DNA from 2 places in the Cupriavidus sp. P-10 genome. Region 1 is predicted to be linked to the other one. Evidence: predicted binding sites of a transcription regulator. Region 1 holds the regulator's gene; the other holds the start of a gene.
What was found. Region 1 encodes FNR, which switches genes on or off when oxygen is low (the NO sensors DNR and NnrR bind a similar motif). Its sites were predicted from a motif close to TTGATNNNNATCAA; they were not measured.

Region 1 (9,714 bases):
AACTCAGGGGCGGTGCGCGACAGCTCGATCTGCGGGCCGCGCGCGGCGCGGTCCACGTTCAGGATATAAGCACGCACGCGGTCGCCGGTGCGCAGGTTTTCCTTCGGAATGATCTGGTCGCGGGTCAGCAGCGCTTCCACGCGGCCGGATTCCACGATCAGGCCCTTCTTGTCGGCGCGCTTGACCGTGCCGGTCATGATTTTCTCGCCGCGATCCAGGTAGTCGTTCAGGATCTGCTCGCGCTCGGCGTCGCGGATGCGCTGCAGGATCACCTGCTTGGCGGCCTGCGCGCCGATACGGCCGAATTCCACCGACTCGATCTGCTGCTCGATATAGTCGTCCAGTTCGATGCTGGGGTTCTCATCGCGGGCCTCGAACAGCAGGATCTGCTTGTCCGGCTCCTGCAGACCCTGCTCGTCGGGAACGACCAGCCAGCGGCGGAAGGTTTCATGCTCGCCCGACTCGCGATCGATCGCGACCCGGATATCCACGTCTTCTTCGAAACGCTTCTTGGTGGCCGAGGCGAGCGCCGCCTCCAGGGCACCGAATACCACATCCTTGTCGACGTTCTTCTCACGCGCAAGCGCATCGACGAGCAACAGAACTTCGCGGCTCATTGCTTGTTCCCTTTTCTTTGATTTCCTTTGAAGTCGAATACCGGCACCAGGCGTGCCTTGTCGACATCGGATACGGCAAATTCCAGCAGTGCCGGGCCATCCTTGCCCTCGAACTCCAGGCCGACCTTCTCCGCGCCCGTCTCGCCGGTCGGTTCGCGCAGGATGCCCGTGAAGTTCTTTTGCCCGTTGACCGGCAGGCGCAGCGTCACGCGCGCCTCGGCGCCGGTAAAGCGGACATAGTCGGCCAGCTTCTTCAGCGGCCGGTCCAGTCCGGGCGACGAGACCTCGAGGCGTTCATAGTCGACGTTCTCGACCGTAAACACGTGGGTGAGCTGGCGGCTCACCTTTTCACAATCCTCGATGGCAATGCCGGTTTCAGGCTGATCGATATAGACACGCAGCAATCCGGCCGGGGCACGCTCGAGCTCAACCAGCTCATATCCCATGCCGTTAAGGGTGGTTTCGATCAAATCTGCCAGATGCACTGTTATCCCGAGTAATGGCCATCAACACCGTGGCAGGCAAACCCGCCGCTGCCGTCCGGGACGACCCTGCTGCAGTGCTGCCTGTCCGCCATCCGCCCGCGCCAGGGCGCAGGACCGAAATCGGGCGAACCAAAAAAAAATGGGCGCAATGCCCATCATTCGCCCACCCTCGGCGAGGATGGCTTTTTGAATAGACTTGAATTATACGCGGATTATGTCGAAAAGGCAAAAGCCAGACATACTCGCAGATTACTTGCCGCGCCGGCGGGCCTTCCACCCGCCATGCGCAGCATCTGACACTCAGCGGTTGCCGCCGCGATTGCCCCCACGGTTCCCACCGCGGTTGCCACCACCACCACCGGCGCCGCCGCCGCCGCCGCCGCCGCGCTGGGTGCGGTTTCCGCCCGGCTTCGCGGCCTTCGGCATGACATTTCCGTTTGCTTCGCCACCGCCACGACGTGGCGGCTTGCCCTGTCCGCCGAGGCCGGTGCCACCGCCCCCGCGCGCCTGGCGCGTGCCGGGGCCGCGGCCGCCGCCGAGATTGGCCGCATGCGAGGTCAGCAGCGTGGGGCCGTGGCTGATATAGCCCATCGACGTCTTCATCGGGTCCGGCTGGCCGCCCCGGCTGCCGCCACGGGCGCCGCCCTGTTCGTAGCGCGGCAGGCCATCCATCCCGGTGTGCATCGGCATGCCGGCAATCGCGGCTTCGGTTCGCTGCTTGCGTCCGCCGACCTTGGTCGCGCCCTTGCCCGACTGCTCGGCCTTGCCCGGTACCTTCAGGCCGACCGCAGTCATCAGCGCCTTGACGTCATTGGGCTCGACTTCCTGCCAGCGGCCACGCTTAAGGCCGCGCGGCAGCAGGAACTGGCCGTAGCGCGTGCGGATCAGGCGCGACACGGTCAGGCCGACCGCCTCGAACATGCGCCGCACTTCGCGGTTGCGGCCTTCGGTCAGCGCCACGTGGTACCACTGGTTGACACCCTCGCCGCCGCCATCGGCAATGCGCAGGAAGTTGGCCTCGCCGTCGTCCAGCTTGATGCCGTGCAGCAGGCGCTGGCGGTCGGCTTCGGCCAGTTCGCCGAGCGTGCGCACGGCGTATTCACGCTCGACGCCGTAGCGCGGATGCATGAAGCGGTTGGCGATATCGCCCGAAGTGGTGAAGATCAGCAGGCCTTCGGTATTGAAGTCCAGCCGGCCGACGGCCACCCACTTGCCGGACTTGATGCGCGGCAGGCTGTCGAATACGGTCGGACGGCCTTCGGGGTCCGACTGGCTGACGATTTCACCGGCCGGCTTGTGGTACAGCAGCACGCGCGGCGGCTTGGTCGACACCTTGCGGTGGATCAGCTTGCCGTTGACCCGCACCTGGTCGGCCGGCAGGATGCGCTGGCCGATATGCGCCGGCAGGCCGTTGACCGAGACCCGACCCTGCAGGATCAGTTCTTCCATTTCGCGGCGCGAGCCCAGGCCGCCTTCAGCCAGCACCTTGTGCAGCTTGGGCGCATCGTCCTCGGCCGACAGTTCGCGCACCGGCTTGGCCTTGGTGCGCGGGATGACCGTGTCTTCGTTGTCGTACTGCTCGGAAATCACGAAGCGGAACAGGTCCTCGCTGCTGGACGCGGCCTTGTCGGCGCCGCCGCCCTGGCCCTTGCGCTGGCCTTGCGGCCTGGCACCATCCTTGCGGCGGCCCTGCGGCTGGCGGCCGGCAGCGCCCTGCCCCTCGACCGGCGCGGCAGGCTTGACGCCACGCGGGCTGGGCTTACGCTTGCGGCCCGCCTGTTCACCCTTGTCTGCCTTCTCGGCTCTTTCGGCCTTCTCGGTCCTTTCAGCCCGTTCAGCCCGCTCAGCCTTGTGCGCCTTGTCCACCGGAGCCTGCACCGGCTGGCCGCCATCGCCCTGCGCCGGCTTGCGCTTGCCGCGGCCACGCTGGGCACCGCGCCCGCCGGCCGCCGCCGGCGCGGCGGTCGCTTCCGCGGCCTCGCCGGGCGTACCGACCTCGGCGCCTTCGGCGCGACCGGCATCGCGGTCTTGCGCCGCCTGGCGGCGGGACGCCACCAGGTTCCTCAGCCCGCGGCGCAGCCCCTTGCGGCGGGGCGCGGCTTCGCTGCCCGATCCGGGTTCTGCGGCGCCGGAATCGGCGGGTGCGCCCGCGTTGCGGGCGTCTTGCTCAACGGAATCAGACAAGGTATTCACTATCGGATGTTGCATGTTGTTCAGTTCGGCACGCGCTCGTCGTGCTCGCTCGGGTGCGGCGGGGCGCTGTCTTCCAACAGCTCTCCCCGCGCCCCGTCCGGATCGGATTCGGCCGGGTCGGCAGGTTCGTTCGGTTCGCCTTCGGCGCCCATTTCCTCAGCCCCATGCTGGTGCGGCTGCAGGTCGAATCCGTTGGCGATTTCGCCGTTTGTGGATGCCTGGCCGGCGTCCGTGACTTCGGGCTCGCCGGCGGCGGATGCTTCGCCCCCCGCCGGCTCGGCAAACGCCTCTTCATCGGCGCTACCGTGCTTGCCTGCCGCCAGCGCCTCGAAATCGATGGCCTGCTGATCCAGCAGCGTTGCCTGCGCCTGCGCCTGGGCATCTTCAAGCGGCGGCAACTCGTCCAGCGTGCGCAGCCCGAGGTCGTCCAGGAAGGCCTTGGTGGTGGCATACAGGGCCGGCCGGCCCGGCACGTCGCGGTGGCCGATCACCTCGATCCAGCTACGGTCTTCCAGCTTCTTAATGACTTCCGTACTAACCGTCACGCCGCGGATTTCCTCGATATCGCCGCGCGTCACCGGCTGGCGATAAGCGATGATCGCCAGCGTCTCCATCACGGCGCGCGAATATTTCGGCGGCTTTTCAGGATTCAGGCGGTCGAGGTATTCGCGCATTTCGGGGCGGCTCTGGAAGCGCCAGCCGCTGGCCAGCGACACTAGCTCCACGCCGCGCGGGCGCCAGTCCTGGCGCAACTCCTCCAGCAGCACGCGGACGGTGTCCGCGCCGACATCGTCGGCGAACAGCCGTCGCAGATCATTGACGCGCAAAGGTTCCTGCGCGCAGATCAGCGCCGTCTCGAGGACGATCTTCGCCTCTTGGGTATTCATGTTGATGGTGTGCAGCCTGTCTTTGCACCTGCTCCCGGACGGATCCGGGGCACCGGAGATTTTGGATACAGCGACGCCAATGCCATCGCCATCTCATTGCGCAGCTCACCCGGATACCTGCTGCATCCAAGCCGTGCACTTCCATTCTTTGCATCGAGTTGCCGGGTCACTCCGGCAGGAGATCGTTCGCATGCCGCCATGGGCCGGTCAGCGAACCTCTTGCGTGGCACATCCGAAAACCGGACGCTGCTGTCGGCGAACTGAACGCCTCGGACGCAAGAAAAACGGGTATCGGGAGCAAGGCCGGCATCTCCAACACCGCAGTGCCAGCCGGGCTTTGATCTTTTGAACCGGATGGACCGCGGGCCGGGCCGGGCATCGAACCACCAACGCTTCCCGCCGCCGTGGGCGTGCCTTCTGGTAGGAAGGCCGCTTGGCGCTGCTCGCCGTTGCTTACAAAACACCGCGCGATACCGCAATGTTGGCGATTGTATGGCATTCCCGCCCTTGCCCGCAACCATCATTCGCTGCGCCGCGCGCCCCATGCGCCTCAAAAGACCAGGCAGAAACCCTGCTCTGCCAGCGAATGTGGCAGCAACACCGCGCGCGCCAGGCCAAGGGCCCCGAACGCCATGACCGCCACGCCCGCGCCCACCCGCACCGCGCGCCGCCGCGACAGGCTGCGCAGGTAGCCGGACAGCCCCGACAGCACCAGCAGGTTGGGCAGCGTGCCGACGCCGAACACGCCCATCACCAGTGCGCCGGAACCGGCATTGCCGGCGAGCAGCGCAAGCGTCAGCGCACCATAGACCATGCCGCACGGCACCAGCCCCCAGGCCAGTCCAACCCCGTAGCGCCTGGCAAGGCCCCCATGCGCACGCACGAACGCGGGCATGTTGCCGCCTAGCCGGCCCAACTGCCGCGCCACGCCACTGCCAGCCCGCGCCGCCAGCCGCTCCAGCCATGCCACGGTAAAGGCATTGCCGCGCAGCAGGCGCCAGCCCGACCACAGCAGCATGGCGCTGCCGGCACCGAACAGCCAGCGCTGCAACGGCAGGTAATCCTGCTTCCACGCGCCGGCGCCGATCGCGCCCAGCAGCGCGCCTAGCATCATGTAGGTCGAAATCCTGCCCAGGTGCATTGCCAGCAACTCGCCGACCCAGGCAGCACGGCTGCGCACGAAGGTCATGGCCGCAACGCTGCCACGTGGTTGTTCGACTGCCAGCGCGATGCCGCCACACATTGCTGCACAGTGCACGCCGCCCAGCAATGCCAGCATAAAAACGCTAATTAGCACACCAAATGTCAAATCTGGCTCCCTGCCGCATCACATCGCACGGTAAAATGTCCTGATCGCGCCCTCGCATCCAATCTTGCAGGTTCCAATTGCTTACCTCCATTCCAATCACCGAAATGTCGCCCCGTTGCTCCACATGCGCGATGGGGCAACTGTGCCTTCCGGTTGGCATGTCCCAGCAAGACCTTACCAAGATGGACACGCTGGTGCAGGAACGCATCCGGGTCCATAAGGGTGAGACCTTGTATCGCATGGGCGATCCCCTCACCGCGGTTTATGCCGTTCGCTTCGGCACGCTCAAGACGCACGTCACGACCGAAGACGGCCGTTCACAGATTACCGGTTTCCATCTGCCAGGCGAGATCGTCGGACTCGACGGCCTGGGGGAAATGCAGCATGCCTCTGACGCGACCGCGCTGGAAGATACCGAAGTCTGCGTAGTCCGCCTTGGTGACCTCCAGACCCTGTCCGCAGACCTGCCTTCGCTGCAGCACCAGTTCCTGCGGCTGATGGGCAAGGAAATCACGCACGACCAGCTGATGCTGGTGACACTCGGCTCGATGCGCGCCGAAGAGCGCCTGGCCGCGTTCCTGATCAACCTGTCGGAGCGCCTTTCGGCACGCGGGTACTCGTCGACCGAATTCGTGATGCGCATGAGCCGCGAGGAAATCGGCAGCTACCTGGGCCTGAAACTGGAAACCGTCAGCCGCCTGTTCTCGCGCTTCGCTGAAGCCGGCCTGATCCAGATTCGCCAGCGCCACGTGAAGCTGGTGGATCTCGCCGGCATCAAGCAGCTCTACAGCCGTAGCTGCTGACCCTTCCCCACGCCACACCACACCGCATTGCGCTTGCGCCGCACAGGGCGGCGCAAGCATCGCCCTTCACTCCAGCTCGTCGGTATCGCTAAGCCGCGTCGGCATCGTGTACAGCGTCAGGCCGCTGGACAGCGCGCAGAATATCCACGCCAGCAGGAAGCTCATCGTATAGATCGATTCGCGCGACGCCTCGATCGGATGCCCGAAGAACTTCAGGTCACCGGGATCCACGACCGAGAACACCGTCGCGGTGGCGAAGCCCGCCATCAGGAACCCCGGCCACAAGACCCACATCAGCCAGCGCAACCTCATGGCTGCCTCGCTGCGCTCGGCTGAGGCCGCACTGCCTCCGCCTTCTCGACCACCAGTCCATGACGCGCCGCGCCCTGCACCGGCATGTCAGGATGCGACGACGCAAGCCAGATGGTGACGCCGCACGCCACCATCGCGACCAGCGGGCCGCTCATCAACAGCCACGGCCACGGCTCCTTCCACCACGGATTGCCTTGCTGATTCATCATGCCCCCTTAAGTTCTGCACCGAGCGCCTGGCGTCACAGGTCGCGCGGCACGATAAAGCTGGTGGTTTGCCGGATCTCGGCGCTGCCCCGCTCAGTTGCTTCGCTGGTCACCGTCACGCGGATCTTGTGCGTGCCTTGCGCGGCGTATTCGATCGGCACGCGTATGCGGATCGGCAACAGCCGGTTCGACGTCGGCGCCAGCGACTCGGCCTGCTTGTCGTATTCGACCGTCAGGTTTTTCAACTCGTCGCTGTCGGCTCGCACGCTGATGTGCATCGGCCCTTCAGTCGTGTTGATCAGCTGCAGGCGATAGACGTTCTCGATCCAGCGGCCCTCGACTTCCCGGCCCAACGCGCCGCGGTCGCGGATGATGTCCACCTTCAGCGGCGTGCGCAGCGCGATCGAAGCGACGAAGCCCGCAAGCAGCGCAACCCACACCACCGAATAGATGATGACACGCGGGCGCATCAAGCGCTTGCGCGACGCTGCCGCCGACAGCGCCTTGCGCATGGCATTTTCCGACGTGTACCGGATCAGGCCGCGCGGATAGGACATCTTGTCCATGACCTGGTCGCAGGCGTCGATGCAGGCACCGCAGCCGATGCATTCATACTGCAGGCCGTCGCGGATGTCGATGCCGGTCGGGCACACCTGGACGCAAATGCTGCAGTTGACGCAATCGCCCAGGCCCGCCTGGCGATGATCGGTCTTGCGCGAACGGCTGCCACGCGGCTCGCCCCGGCCGATGTCGTAGGTAACGACATAGGTGTCGCGGTCGACCATCACGCTCTGGAAACGCGCGTACGGGCACATGTACTTGCATACCTGCTCGCGCATGAAGCCCGCGTTGCCCCAGGTGGCAAACGCGTAGAACAGCATCCAGAACGTCTGCCACGGGCCCAGCGACAAACTCGCCAGCTCGCCGCCAAGTTCACGAATCGGCGCGAAGTAGCCGATGAAGGTGAACCCAGTCCACAGGGCGATCAGTACCCACAGGAAGTGCTTGGTGGCCTTGAGGCGCAGCTTGCGCAGGCTCCAGGGATCGCCATCCAGGCGGATGCGCGCGATCCGGTCGCCCTCGATCCGCCGCTCGATCCACATGAATATCTCGGTATAGACCGTCTGTGGACAGGCATAGCCGCAAAACAGCCGCCCGGCAATTGCCGTGAACAAGAACAGCGCCAGCGCCGAAATGACCAGCAGCACGGCGAGGTAGATGACATCCTGCGGCCACAGCACCAGCCCGAAGATATAGAACTTGCGTTCGCCAAGGTCGAACAGCACGGCCTGGCGTCCGTTCCACTGGAGCCAGGGCGTGCCGTAGTAAATCAGCTGGGTGAAGAGGACCAGCCAGACACGCCAACTGGAGAATGCGCCCGTGACCGAGCGCGGATAGATCTTGCGGCGGACCTCGTACAGTGTTTCATCCGAGGTCTCGGCAGGCGCAGCGGCCGACCGCTGGGGGTCGGCCGCCCGGGCCACTTCTTCGGTCCCGGGTGCGTTCATGGATGGTTTCTCCTGCGGGCGGCCCGCGCCCGCGCAGATGAGTCGCCTGTCATTGGCCGGCACCCCCGCCGGTATTGGACAGGCCCCAGACATAAGCCGTCAGCATGCGGATCCGCTCTGGCGTCAGGATCTCTTCATGTGCCGGCATATGGTTGTTGTGCCCCTTCAGGATCGCGTCGACGATGCTGCCTTCCGAACTGCCATACAGCCACACGTTGTCGGAGAGGTTCGGCGCGCCCAGTGCCTGGTTGCCCTTGCCGCCGGCACCGTGGCAAGCCGCGCACGTCGACTTGAAGGTGCTCTCGCCACGCGAGGCGCGGATGGGGTCCGATGAAAGTCCCGACAGCGCGCGGACATACTGTGCCACGTCGCCTGCCAGCTTGCCGTCGATGGTGGATGCGAACGGCGGCATCACACCATTCCGGCCCTTGGAAATTGTCTGCTGGATGGTTTCGGGTTCGCCGCCATACAGCCAGTCACCGTCGGTCAGGTTGGGGAACCCGCGGCTGCCGCGCGCATCCGAACCATGACATTGCGCGCAGTAGTTAAGGAAAAGACGCTGGCCGATCTCGCGCGCCTGCGGATCGCCCGCCACCTGCTTGACGTCCATCTTCAGGTACTTGGCGTAGATCTCGTTCTGCATCTTCTCCTGCGCGGCACGGTGCGCCGCCAGTTCGTCTTGCGTCGAGAACTTCAGCACGCCGGCGTAGGAACCCAGGCCCGGATACAACACCAGGTAGACCAGCCCGAAGATGCAGGTCAGCAGGAACATCCACATCCACCATCGCGGCAGCGGGTTATTCAGTTCGCGCAGGTCGCCGTCCCAAACGTGGCCGGTGTCGCCGCCAGCGTTGGCGGTCTTGGTGATCTTGCGTTGCGAGAACAGCAGCCAGACACACCAGACGATGCCCACGAGCGCGATCGCGGCAATGTAGTAACTCCAGTAATCGGAAAAGAAATCGCTCATGGCTAGGTGTTCCGGCTCGATGTTGTCGTGGTTTCGTCAGGCAGCGCGAACGGCAGCATGGCGGATTCCCGGTTGGCGTTCCGCCGGCCGGCCGACCAGGCCCACCAGCAAATCCCGAGGAAGACGACCATCGACACGACGGTCGCAATTGCGGTGATCATGGCTGCCATGGCTTACTCCTTGGCCGGTGCGGCCGCTTCCGCGGCGGGTGCCGCCGGCGTAGCCGTTGCAGCAGTGTCCACGCGCACGTTGCGGCGGTTGGTGCCCAGCGCCTGGAGATAAGCCACCAGCGCATCTTCCTCGGTCTTGCCCTTGAGTTCGTCCGGCGCCTTGGCGATATCGGCGTCGGTGTATGGCACCCCAAGCCTTACCAGTGCCCGCATGCGAGCCTGGATATCGTTGGTCGGCAATGCAGCCTTCTCCAGCC
Region 2 (9,714 bases), on a different replicon from region 1:
AGGCGAAATTGCCTCCGATCAGGTCTCGAGGTCTCGAGCTGCGCCAGCTGGCGCTCAACGAGTGCACTGATGTCAGCGGGGTCCAACTCGCGGGTATGTTCCGAATCGCTGAGAATCATCAGCGCTGCGAGCTCGTGGGGGCTTAGCATCTCTGTCTCCCGCAGAGGTTGACGATTACGCGTGCGGCGCTGCATGACGGAGCCGCATGGGCCACGCGTTGCAGCAACCGAATTTTAGGGGCCACTATGTCGGGTCGTGGCCCTGACTGCGGATCTTTTGAGGTAGGTCAAATCGGCATACCGTTTGGCCAAGGTTAGGTCCTACCGCTCGCGAAAAGGAGGCTCGCGCTTGATGTACTGACGGCCCGGTCGACATAAGATTGCAGGCGAAGGGTGTTTACTAAACCACGTTTGTTCAGTTTCTGGTCTGCGCTGCCTGCCTACAGGTTGAGAAATAAGAGATTTGGCGCGGCGCAGCAGTCCGGCAAATCCGGATTGGGTGTGAGGACCGGCTGGTGCCGGTGGAGTGGCGCGCCGCTGAAGGCCCGCCGCTGGTAGCCGTCCAGCGCGAGCGCGGCTGGACGAGCTGCTGTTCGTGATCATCCTGGACTGACAGACCGATGCTGGCCATCCCCAGCGCAGGCTGGTTAAGCGAGATCGGCAGGCGCGTCATGCTCGCCTGGAATGGCAGCCGCGAATCCGCCCGGGCGATCCATGACGCCTCACGTCGATGAACGTCCCGGCGCTTTTCTCGCACTAGTCTTCTGCGCACAACAGGGCGATACCTCAGCCGTGCCGGCGCAGGCCACGCCCGTTGATCTGAAACAAGAGTCGATCTCGCCTGCCGCCTAGACTGATTTGTAGCTTCTGCGAGAGGGCGATCATGGCTTACGACAGCATCCTGGTGCATCTGGACAGCAATCCGCAGGCGCTGCAGCGGCTCGAAGTGGCGGGGCACATTGCCGCGGCTAACCAGTGCCCGCTGATCGGCATGTACGCCGGTTTCGTTCTCGATCCGGGCATCTACCTCACGGAGGGCGCGCAGCAATTTGTAGCGGACGACCTGGCCCGGCGCAACAAGGTCAGGGAAAACGTCCGGGTGCAGTTTCTTGCTGCGACTCAAGCACTGCCGGTGCGCGCCGAGTGGCGCGCGGCAGAGCGAGAGTCCGTGGTGACAGTGCTGCGCGAGGCTCGCGAGGCCGGACTGATCGTTGCCGGCCAGTACGACGCCGACAACACCGAAGGCCCGGTGGCTCGACAGCTGCTGGAATCGTTGCTGCTGGAGACCGGCCGTCCGACGCTGGTCGTGCCGTGCGCCGGCAAGTTTCCCACCGTTGGCACGCGGGTTATCGTCGCGTGGAATGGCAGCCGGGAGGCGGCGCGGGCGCTGCACGATGCTGTGCCGCTGATGGCCGGTGCCCAGGCGCACATTCTTTGCGCACACACTGCGGCCAAGGAGGCAAGAGCAGACGCCACCCCGGTCGGCCACGCCGCGCGTGTGCTGGAGCACCACGGCGTGGCCGTGGAAATCGAACACGGTCCCGGCGGTGCTGACCTGACCATCGGCGAGCTCCTGCTTTCGCGCGCGGCGGATTCTAATGCCGACCTGATCGTGATGGGGGCCTACGGATACGGTCGCATGCGCGAACTGGTGCTTGGCGGCGTCACGCGTACGCTTTTGGACTCCATGACGGTACCTGTGCTGTTCTCGCGCTGAAGCGAAGACAGCCCAGACTGGAACCGGTTACTGCCATGAAAGCGCTTCAACGGTCTCGCTATAGCGCCTGCCTGCAGCGATGCAGCGTCGGATTGCTTTTTTGCATCGTCTGCAGCGCTTGTGCCGGCGCGCCCAATTTTCTCCGCCCTCCCAAGCTGCGAGCGGACCAAGCCGTGCGGGCGAGCATCTCGGCGCGCGTTGTGCCGCATGCCCTTGCTCAGGCGGAGGCGCTCTGATGGACTACCGGACGATCGTTGTCGAGCTTGGGCCAGACGCCGGTTGCGTCGCCCGTATCCGCATGGCTGCGGACCTGGCTTCCTGCTTTGGGGCGCATATCATTGGTGCCAGCGCGACTGGCCTGCGCATCGATCCCGTGCGTGGCGCCGGCGACGATGCGGCGCGGTACGCAGAACTTGCGCGCCGCCGCCTGCTGAGCCAAATCGCGTCGTACCGGGAGTTACTGGGCAATACGTTGGCTGATGCCACACCCGCGATCACATTCTCGCATCATGTCGTGGCAGAGGAGACCGGCTGGGTCCTGGCACAGGAGGCGCGCGTGGCCGATATCGTCCTGCTCGCGCGGCCGGCCACCACAGGGGGAGTCGTGCCATCGCTTACGGCCGAGGTGGCCGAATATGTGCTGCTGAATGCGGGGCGGCCGGTGGTCGTCCTGCCTAACGAGGTCCGCCGCCTGCATGGCGGCCACGTGGTGATTGCATGGGACGGTCAGCGCGAGGCCGCTAGGGCGGTAGCCGATGCGATGCCCCTGCTCCTTCGCGCCAGACAGGTAACGATACTTGGAGTCTGGGACCGGGCCGGCAGGCCAGATGCGAAATCGGAGCCGGTCGCGGGGCTGCGTCATTACCTGCAGCGTCATGGCATCGTTGCTGCCGTGCGGACCGAGCAGACTTCCTTGCCCGTTGGTCCGGTTATCTGCGATGTGCTCGGGGAGCTTGCCGCGGACTTCCTGGTGGCGGGGGGCTATGGGCACTCCCGCATGCGGGAGCTTGTGATCGGCGGGACAACGCGGACGTTGATGCGCCACGCCGAAGTTCCTGTTTTGTTCTCACACTAACAGCAGGCCTCGCAGGCAACTGCAATGGTGCAACCGATAGCGTCAGGGCGCTAGATCGGCGGCGCCGCAAAGCTCCAACCTGCAGGTTCACCAGCGTCAGGCCGTACTCGAACTTACGGTTTAGATGGGCACTGGCGGTGCTCTGCACCGTTCGGCGCACGATGCTGTGGCAGGCGGCCGACGAATCAGTTCAGTCTCCCAGCGAGCCAGACCACGGCGAGGTAAGTCAGCACGTGCGCGTACTGGTCCACGCCAAATGCCCACCAGTACTGCGGCAAGTTTGGCGTCAAATTGGCGCGTCGGCCGAGGCGCACCTTCCAGTGGTCGACCATGTAGTGGACGACGGCGTCGAAGATCCCCAGCCCGAGCCAATGGGTTACACCAAAGCCGCCGAGCAGCACAGCAGTACACAGGCCATGTAGCCCCGCGTGGGCATAGCCACCCGGGCTCCGGAAGTCACCCTTGCCGGCCAGCATCCAGCTCGGCTGCCACAGAAAGTCGCACACGAGATGCTTGGTGAACAATGCGAATAGCAGCAGTAACGCCATGGCCCGCTCTCCACCCAACGCCATGCCAGACCGCACGCCGCAGTGACGGCACCGCGCTCTGGCTTTTCATTATCAATGAACAGTAAAGAGTAAGACCACCATAGCTGCCACTGAAATCGATGCTGGCAGCAACATGCGTGGCGCTATTCAGGCCCTCGACCCGGGAGAACGCTGTGTGTCCGTGACCGAAGCGCCATCTCTTTTTTTGCGGTGCACAAATTTTTTTTGGAACGATCCCAACTATGGACAGGTGGACGACTTTGAATTTGATGCCTGATTCGCACAAGCGCATGCCACCATTCTTGCTGTACGCCTTCTTAGGTCATCTTTCGCATGCTGTCGCGCTTTGCTGGGATGGCCAGACGCGGACCCCAAAGCAGGTTGCATGCGCTGTTCTTCGCGGTCTCGCTGTCGGCGACGCTCTAGTCATCGTCGACCTGGAACTTCCACGGCTAGGTTTGATCCGGGTTAACGCCTTCGACGAAGTGTTGCAGCAGGTACGCATACCATGAGACAAACCTGCACTGTAGTGCAGTGCATCGGTCGTGATTTAGAGTTCTGAGCGTTCGTACCCGGGAGCGTCGAAGCGGATCAAGACGCTGGTGGTCTTCGCCGGCCCGTGCAAAGCCCGCGTCCTCCCGATGGCGCCCATTGACGTTGATCAAAGGGCTGCGCCGGCTCGCTGCTATCTTGAAACGAAGCACCGCCTCACAAGGATTGCACCCCCGACCACTGCATACTATCCAACGGCCGTGTCGCGCCGAGGCATAGGCGGGAGGAAAGCAAGGTCGATGAGTTCCGGTCCGGTCATGTTCGGCGCTGGCTACGTCTCACCCGGGTGCAAGGTGGAAGGCCTCTGATGAGCCTGATCTACGTGGTTGTCTGGCTGGTCGCAGGCCCGCTTTGGTGGAAGCTGCTTCGGCACGTTTGAGACGGCATTGGCAAGGAAAAGAGCCGGACTCCTGATTGGGGGCTAGCTCCTGACACCAGCAATCCGTTCCCCATTTGGCCGATAAGCAACGCCTGCTGGCGCTGTTTGATTCCGGAGAATTATCATGGTCATGACCGCGATGTCGCTCGCGCCCACGATCGTTTCACGAACGTACTCTGTCGGTCGCGCACTTCTTGGCTCCCTTTTTTTACTTTCCGGACTCCTGAAGATTGGCAGCTTCGCGGCCTATTCTGCGTGGATTGCCAGCGCTGAGCTACCGACTCCGGTCTTGCTGTTGGTGCTAACCATCGTGATTGAAATTGGTGGTGGGCTAACCCTGATTTCGGGCTGGAACGCACGGTTGGGCGCGTTGCTTCTTGCACTGTTCCTGGTGCCCACGACCATCATCTTCCACGGCTTCTGGCGCGCCGATCCGGCAGACTTCCTGAATCAGCTTAACCACATTCTGAAGAATGTCTCAATCCTGGGCGGCATGTTGGTGATATTCGCCATTGAATCGTCGCGTGCGCAAGCAAGAGCCCCATAGCTGCTATGGTGATAAAATCTCGCAAAAGCCGGGGTGCAGCAGAGCGAACGGCTTGCAGGTCAGGAAGGCAGAAACCGCGTACGAGAGCTGTAGTACCAGCGAGTCATGGTGGCTCCATCGAGTTTGCGGCAGGTGGCCAAGCTTTTACAATTGGGATTCCAGTGCCTAAAGCTCTTCTACGTGCGTACGTACCGCACTCCCCCGGGGATCAGCACCGACTGGTCTGCGAGACCCAGACGCATTATGGGCCACGTTTATCTGAGGCTGCGCGAGTAACTGGGTGGCAAGGGACTTCCTCTCTGCACCCCTGAGGTCTCAAAATGCGAACCCTTCGGCGCGCAAGCGGCGCTGTGGCGTCCGCGGATTATCCGCGCAACATCGAACAGATCAGGGGGAAGCGCTCGACGAACCCTTGCAGAGCCGCGTTGTGAGGCTGTAGAGGCTGTCACCACTCCATCGGGTCGATGGATATCCCGTCGAACTGCGCATTGAACTGAAGCAACTGCCTATGCCTCACGCACGGGCTATGTCATTGCCTCGTCGACATGACACGCTTTCCCAGTGACGGCCATCTGGTGTCCTGGGCTGGCCCGTGTCCGCGGCTGTCGCGATGGCGTTGAGTATGCCGACCTTGTCCTCCTGGCGATCGCCGTCCATTTCGCTCCGAATTGCGCTGCTGCGGCATGAGTCAACCGGCTTAGCGACGCGTACTCCTTTCGGAGCACATCGCACTGAGCAAGCTACACAAGTCAACCAGCCATGTTTCGCGTACTGGCTTTGACGTTCGACAAGCCCTGTCTATGCCCAAGTTCTAGATTGAACATGCGGTCTGCAGCCGCTAGGAGGAAATGTCCATGGACTATGCCACGATCATGGTGCATCTGGATGCGAGCCGTCATGTGCACCAGCGTCTGCACCTCGCAACCCAGCTTGCTCTAGAGTTCCACGCTGCGCTGATTGGGCTGCTCGCTGCAGGTAACCCCGACCCGAAAGCAATTCGCTATTTTGCTGATGGCGAGCGATACCTTGCTTCGTATAAAGAATGGCACAGACAGATTGAAGATTGGGCCCGTCAGGCTTTCGAAGGTGCTACAAAAGGTACTGCGGTAACTGCCGAATGGCGGGCACCAGACTGGACCACGGTTTCCACGGTACAAGCCGATGCCCATCTTGCTGATCTGCTGATTCTCGGGCAACGAGATCCGGATGACGAAGAGGCCTTCGCAGAGGATCACTTCGTTGAATCCGTCGTTCTACACTGCGGCCGGCCTGTTCTTGTGGTCCCTTATGCAGGTAGATTCTCTAGTGTTGGCAAGAACGTTGTGGTGGCATGGAATGGCAGCCGAGAAGCGGCCCGTGCGATCCGCGACGCGCTGCCACTCCTTCGACGAGCGGATAATGTTCATATCGTTTCCTACCTGCAGCCGGGGGTATTGCGCGATCCGTGGCTATCGCCGGTGAAACATACGGTGGCCTGGCTTTCCCGTCATGGCGTGCAAGCAAGCCATGAGGAGCCAGTGGTAAACGGAGGCGGCGATGAGACCGGCAAGCTGTTGCTGTCGCTTGCAGCTGACCGTGATGTCGATCTCATTGTGATGGGTGCCTACGGGCATACCCGCCTCCGTGAAATCGTTTTGGGCGGCATGACGCGCACGCTCCTGGAGTCTATGACTGTGCCCGTATTGATGTCTCATTGAGCGGCTCCAGCCTGCCATCAAGCGGGGCGGCTCGAACAGGCACCTGCGTCGCACGATGCGAAGCTGGCGAAGATGCCAATTCACGGACCGGCCTTCTGCAATCTCGCCGAGGCCTCACGTCGGGTCGATCTGGCGCTTGCCGGGGTAATCGAATGGAAGGGACTTCCCCGTCCCGAGGTTGCGGCGGAAGCCGCCAGTTGGCACCGACGTGCCATGATGGCGTGTTGAAGCTGCATCACAACCAACGAAGGGGAAGTCCATGGCTATCGTTACCGTTGGAATTGATCTCGCCAAGAACGTATTCGCCATTCATGGCGTCGACGAGGCCGGCAAGGCCATGCTGGTCAAGCCGAAGGTCGCACGCGATCAGCTGGTGCCGTTGATTGCGCAGTTGCCGCCTTGCCTAATCGGCATGGAAGCTTGCTCCGGCGCGCATTACTGGGCGCGGCTGTTTCGCCAGCACGGACACACGGTCAAGCTGATGTCGCCGAGACTGGTGGCGCCTTACCGGATGTCCGGCAAACGCGGCAAGAATGACGCAGCCGACGCGATGGCCATCTGCGAGGCCGTGACGCGACCGAGCATGCGCTTTGTGCCGGTCAAGGACGAGCACCAGCAGGCAACCCTGAGCTTGCATCGAACCCGACAGGGATTTGTAGAAGAGCGGACAGCTACTTACAACCGCCTGCGGGGGTTGCTAGCCGAATTCGGTGTGGTATTGCCGCAGAAGCCGGAGCGACTGCGCAAGGAGATCGGCCCCATCTGGAAGCCTTGCCCGGCTGGGCGAGTCGATGCATCCAGGACCTGCTGAACCATGCGGGCAGGCTGGAAGAGAAGCTGGACGAGTATGATCAAGCTATCAGCGAGATTGCCCGTGAAGACGAACGCAGCAAGCGCCTGATGCAGCTGCGCGGGGTCGGGCCGACTACGGCTAGTGCCCTGGCGGCAAGCATCGGGGCGGGACACGACTTCAGAAACGGCCGCCAATTGGCGGCTTGGATAGGGTTGACGCCGGGACAGCACAGCAGCGGTGGCAAACAGCGCTTGGGCAGCATCACCAGAGCCGGAGACGCTTACTTGCGTACGCTGCTGGTACTCGGAGCTCGCGCGGTCATGGCAAATCTGGGCGACAAGCAGGATCGATATAGCCGCTGGGTAAGAGACCTGATAGAACGCCGCGGTTACTGGCGAGCAGCCGTCGCCATTGCAGCTAAGAACGCGAGAATGGCGTGGGCCATGCTGAAATATGGCGATGCCTTCAAACATGCGTAAGCGCAGATAACTCGATCAACCAGCTTTCAAAGAGCTACAGCGGAACTCACGAACACTTGCACTGCCAGCGTTGATGTGAAGCGGGTTGGACCCGCGCGAGGCATACCTGGGAAAGTCAGGGGACACCAAGCCCGATAATCGAACGAGGCCCTCGCGCGCGTCTTACATCAGGGTCCGGGCCAGCGGCCCACTATGACCGTTTGTAGTACTGCAGTCCTTCACCTCCTCACACACGCTTAGCAGGCAAATTCCGCATGCAAAGGAATCTTATTGACGTCTTGCGCCAACGGGGAAGCCCTTGTAGTACTTTCCGTGCAAAATCTGGCGGTAAGAAACTAATTACCTTTACAAATCAAAGTGTTAGGAAATCATCAAGTTCACCTGCTTGCTGCCTTTCGATGCAAAATCTGGCGCCAGCCTTGCCAGCAAACGCAGCCCGAGAGCCCTTGGACAATGCAGAAAGGCGCGCTGCAAGTTTGTGCACCATAGAGCATATGTTCCTGCTAACCACTTGCTAGTCCATCGCGTCATTGAATTGGCACCGGGCGAATTCGCCGCGATGGATCGTCGTACTTCCACTTGATTGGCTTGGGATTCTTGTTGTGTTGACGGATATAACGCATCAGCTTGCGATCCAGGTCCTTCACCGAAGTGAAGACGCCTCGTGCGATCACATCGCGCTGAATGCGCGCAAACCAGTTTTCGACCTGATTGAGCCAGGACGTGTAGGTCGGCGTGTGGTGCATGTGGACGTTGGGGTGTTCGCTGAGGAAGTCGCGCACGCGCTCGGTCTTGTGACTGCTCACGTTATCGCAGATGACGTGGATTTCTTGCTCCGGTCGCTGACTGGCTACAACGTCAGTGAGGAAGGCCACGAACTGCTCACTGGTATGACGTGGCGCAGTCTTGCCGATCACCTCCCCGGTTGCCGTGTTGAGTGCGGCAAACAGGCTGAGCGTGCCGTTACGCTTGTATTCGAAGCCGTGGCTCTCGGCACGTCCTGGCGACAGTGGCAGCATCCGATCCTTGCGATCCAGGGCTTGGATCGCGGTCTTCTCATCCACGCAGAACACCGCCGCATGCGCGGGCGGGTTCAGATACAGCCCGATCACGTCTGCAGCCTTCGTTTCGAAGTTGGGATCGTTGGAAATCATGTGCCGCTCCAACCTGTGCGGGCGCACGCCATGTTTGCGCCAGATGCGCTGCACGGCCGAGATGGACACGTCACCCAGCTCCGCGGCAAGCTTGTAGCTGCTCCAGTGCGTCGATCCGTCCAAGGGCTTGCGCTTGAGCGTGTAGCTCAGAACACGCGCCTCGAGTTTCTCAGGCGGCTGCATGGGCGCTCGTCCAGGATGGCGCGCATACAAGCCCGCCAGTCGCTCCGCCAGAAACCGACTCGACCAACGCGAGATGAAACGCGAATCGCACCCCAGCCGCTCAATGATCGCGTCGCGCGACTCACCGTCGTCAAGCATCAGGATCAGCTTGGCCCGGCGCGCGTCGGCTGCCCGAATGGTTCGGCTGCGAGTCGCCGAAAGCAATTGTTCACGCTCGAGCTCGCTCAGATTCATTTTTCCCATGCACCTGATCTAACCATGAATGGGGTGCTTTTTCAATGACGCATTGGACTAGTCGCCAGCGCGGACGAAGTATTTCGTGAACATCCGCTCGGCCTCGCCGAGGCCCTCGTCGGTTAGCCACACCGACTTCGCCCGGTTCACCGGATCCCCGATGAGCCCTTTGTCGTGCAAGCGATTCAGCGCGTCCCAGTCAAAACTTTTCCAGGCGCGATTCTCGCCGCATAAATTGAGGTAGAGCAGCGCGAGGACGACCTCGTCGACTGCGTCGGTATTGATGTCCATCTTGCCTCCTCCTCGAAGGTGGCCCTCACGATCCTGTCGCACGCTGCCAGGGCGCCGCTTCGAGCA

Region 2: CTP10_RS33985 (universal stress protein) is a predicted target of FNR. The motif match lies at 5,595-5,608, and genes of this name have one in related genera.

What each region holds. Positions count from the first base shown of each region.
Region 1 is NZ_AP025170.1:2,174,558-2,184,271, forward strand. It holds gene nusA (transcription termination factor NusA) at 1-617, opposite strand, end outside; gene rimP (ribosome maturation factor RimP) at 614-1,102, opposite strand; gene rluB (23S rRNA pseudouridine(2605) synthase RluB) at 1,403-3,310, opposite strand; gene scpB (SMC-Scp complex subunit ScpB) at 3,316-4,182, opposite strand; gene CTP10_RS10040 (urease accessory protein UreH domain-containing protein) at 4,733-5,491, opposite strand; gene fnr (fumarate/nitrate reduction transcriptional regulator Fnr) at 5,569-6,294, shown strand; gene CTP10_RS10050 (hypothetical protein) at 6,361-6,606, opposite strand; gene CTP10_RS10055 (FixH family protein) at 6,603-6,812, opposite strand; gene ccoG (cytochrome c oxidase accessory protein CcoG) at 6,848-8,320, opposite strand; gene ccoP (cytochrome-c oxidase, cbb3-type subunit III) at 8,370-9,287, opposite strand; gene CTP10_RS10070 (cbb3-type cytochrome oxidase subunit 3) at 9,290-9,457, opposite strand; gene ccoO (cytochrome-c oxidase, cbb3-type subunit II) at 9,461-9,714, opposite strand, start outside.
Region 2 is NZ_AP025172.1:862,431-872,144, forward strand. It holds gene CTP10_RS33965 (universal stress protein) at 883-1,716, shown strand; gene CTP10_RS33970 (universal stress protein) at 1,952-2,791, shown strand; gene CTP10_RS33975 (DUF3307 domain-containing protein) at 2,977-3,339, opposite strand; gene CTP10_RS33980 (DoxX family membrane protein) at 4,395-4,817, shown strand; gene CTP10_RS33985 (universal stress protein) at 5,672-6,514, shown strand; partial or broken gene CTP10_RS33990 (IS110 family transposase) at 6,774-7,786, shown strand; gene CTP10_RS33995 (IS630 family transposase) at 8,314-9,366, opposite strand; gene CTP10_RS34000 (DUF6429 family protein) at 9,415-9,648, opposite strand; gene CTP10_RS34005 (Tn3 family transposase) at 9,674-9,714, opposite strand, start outside.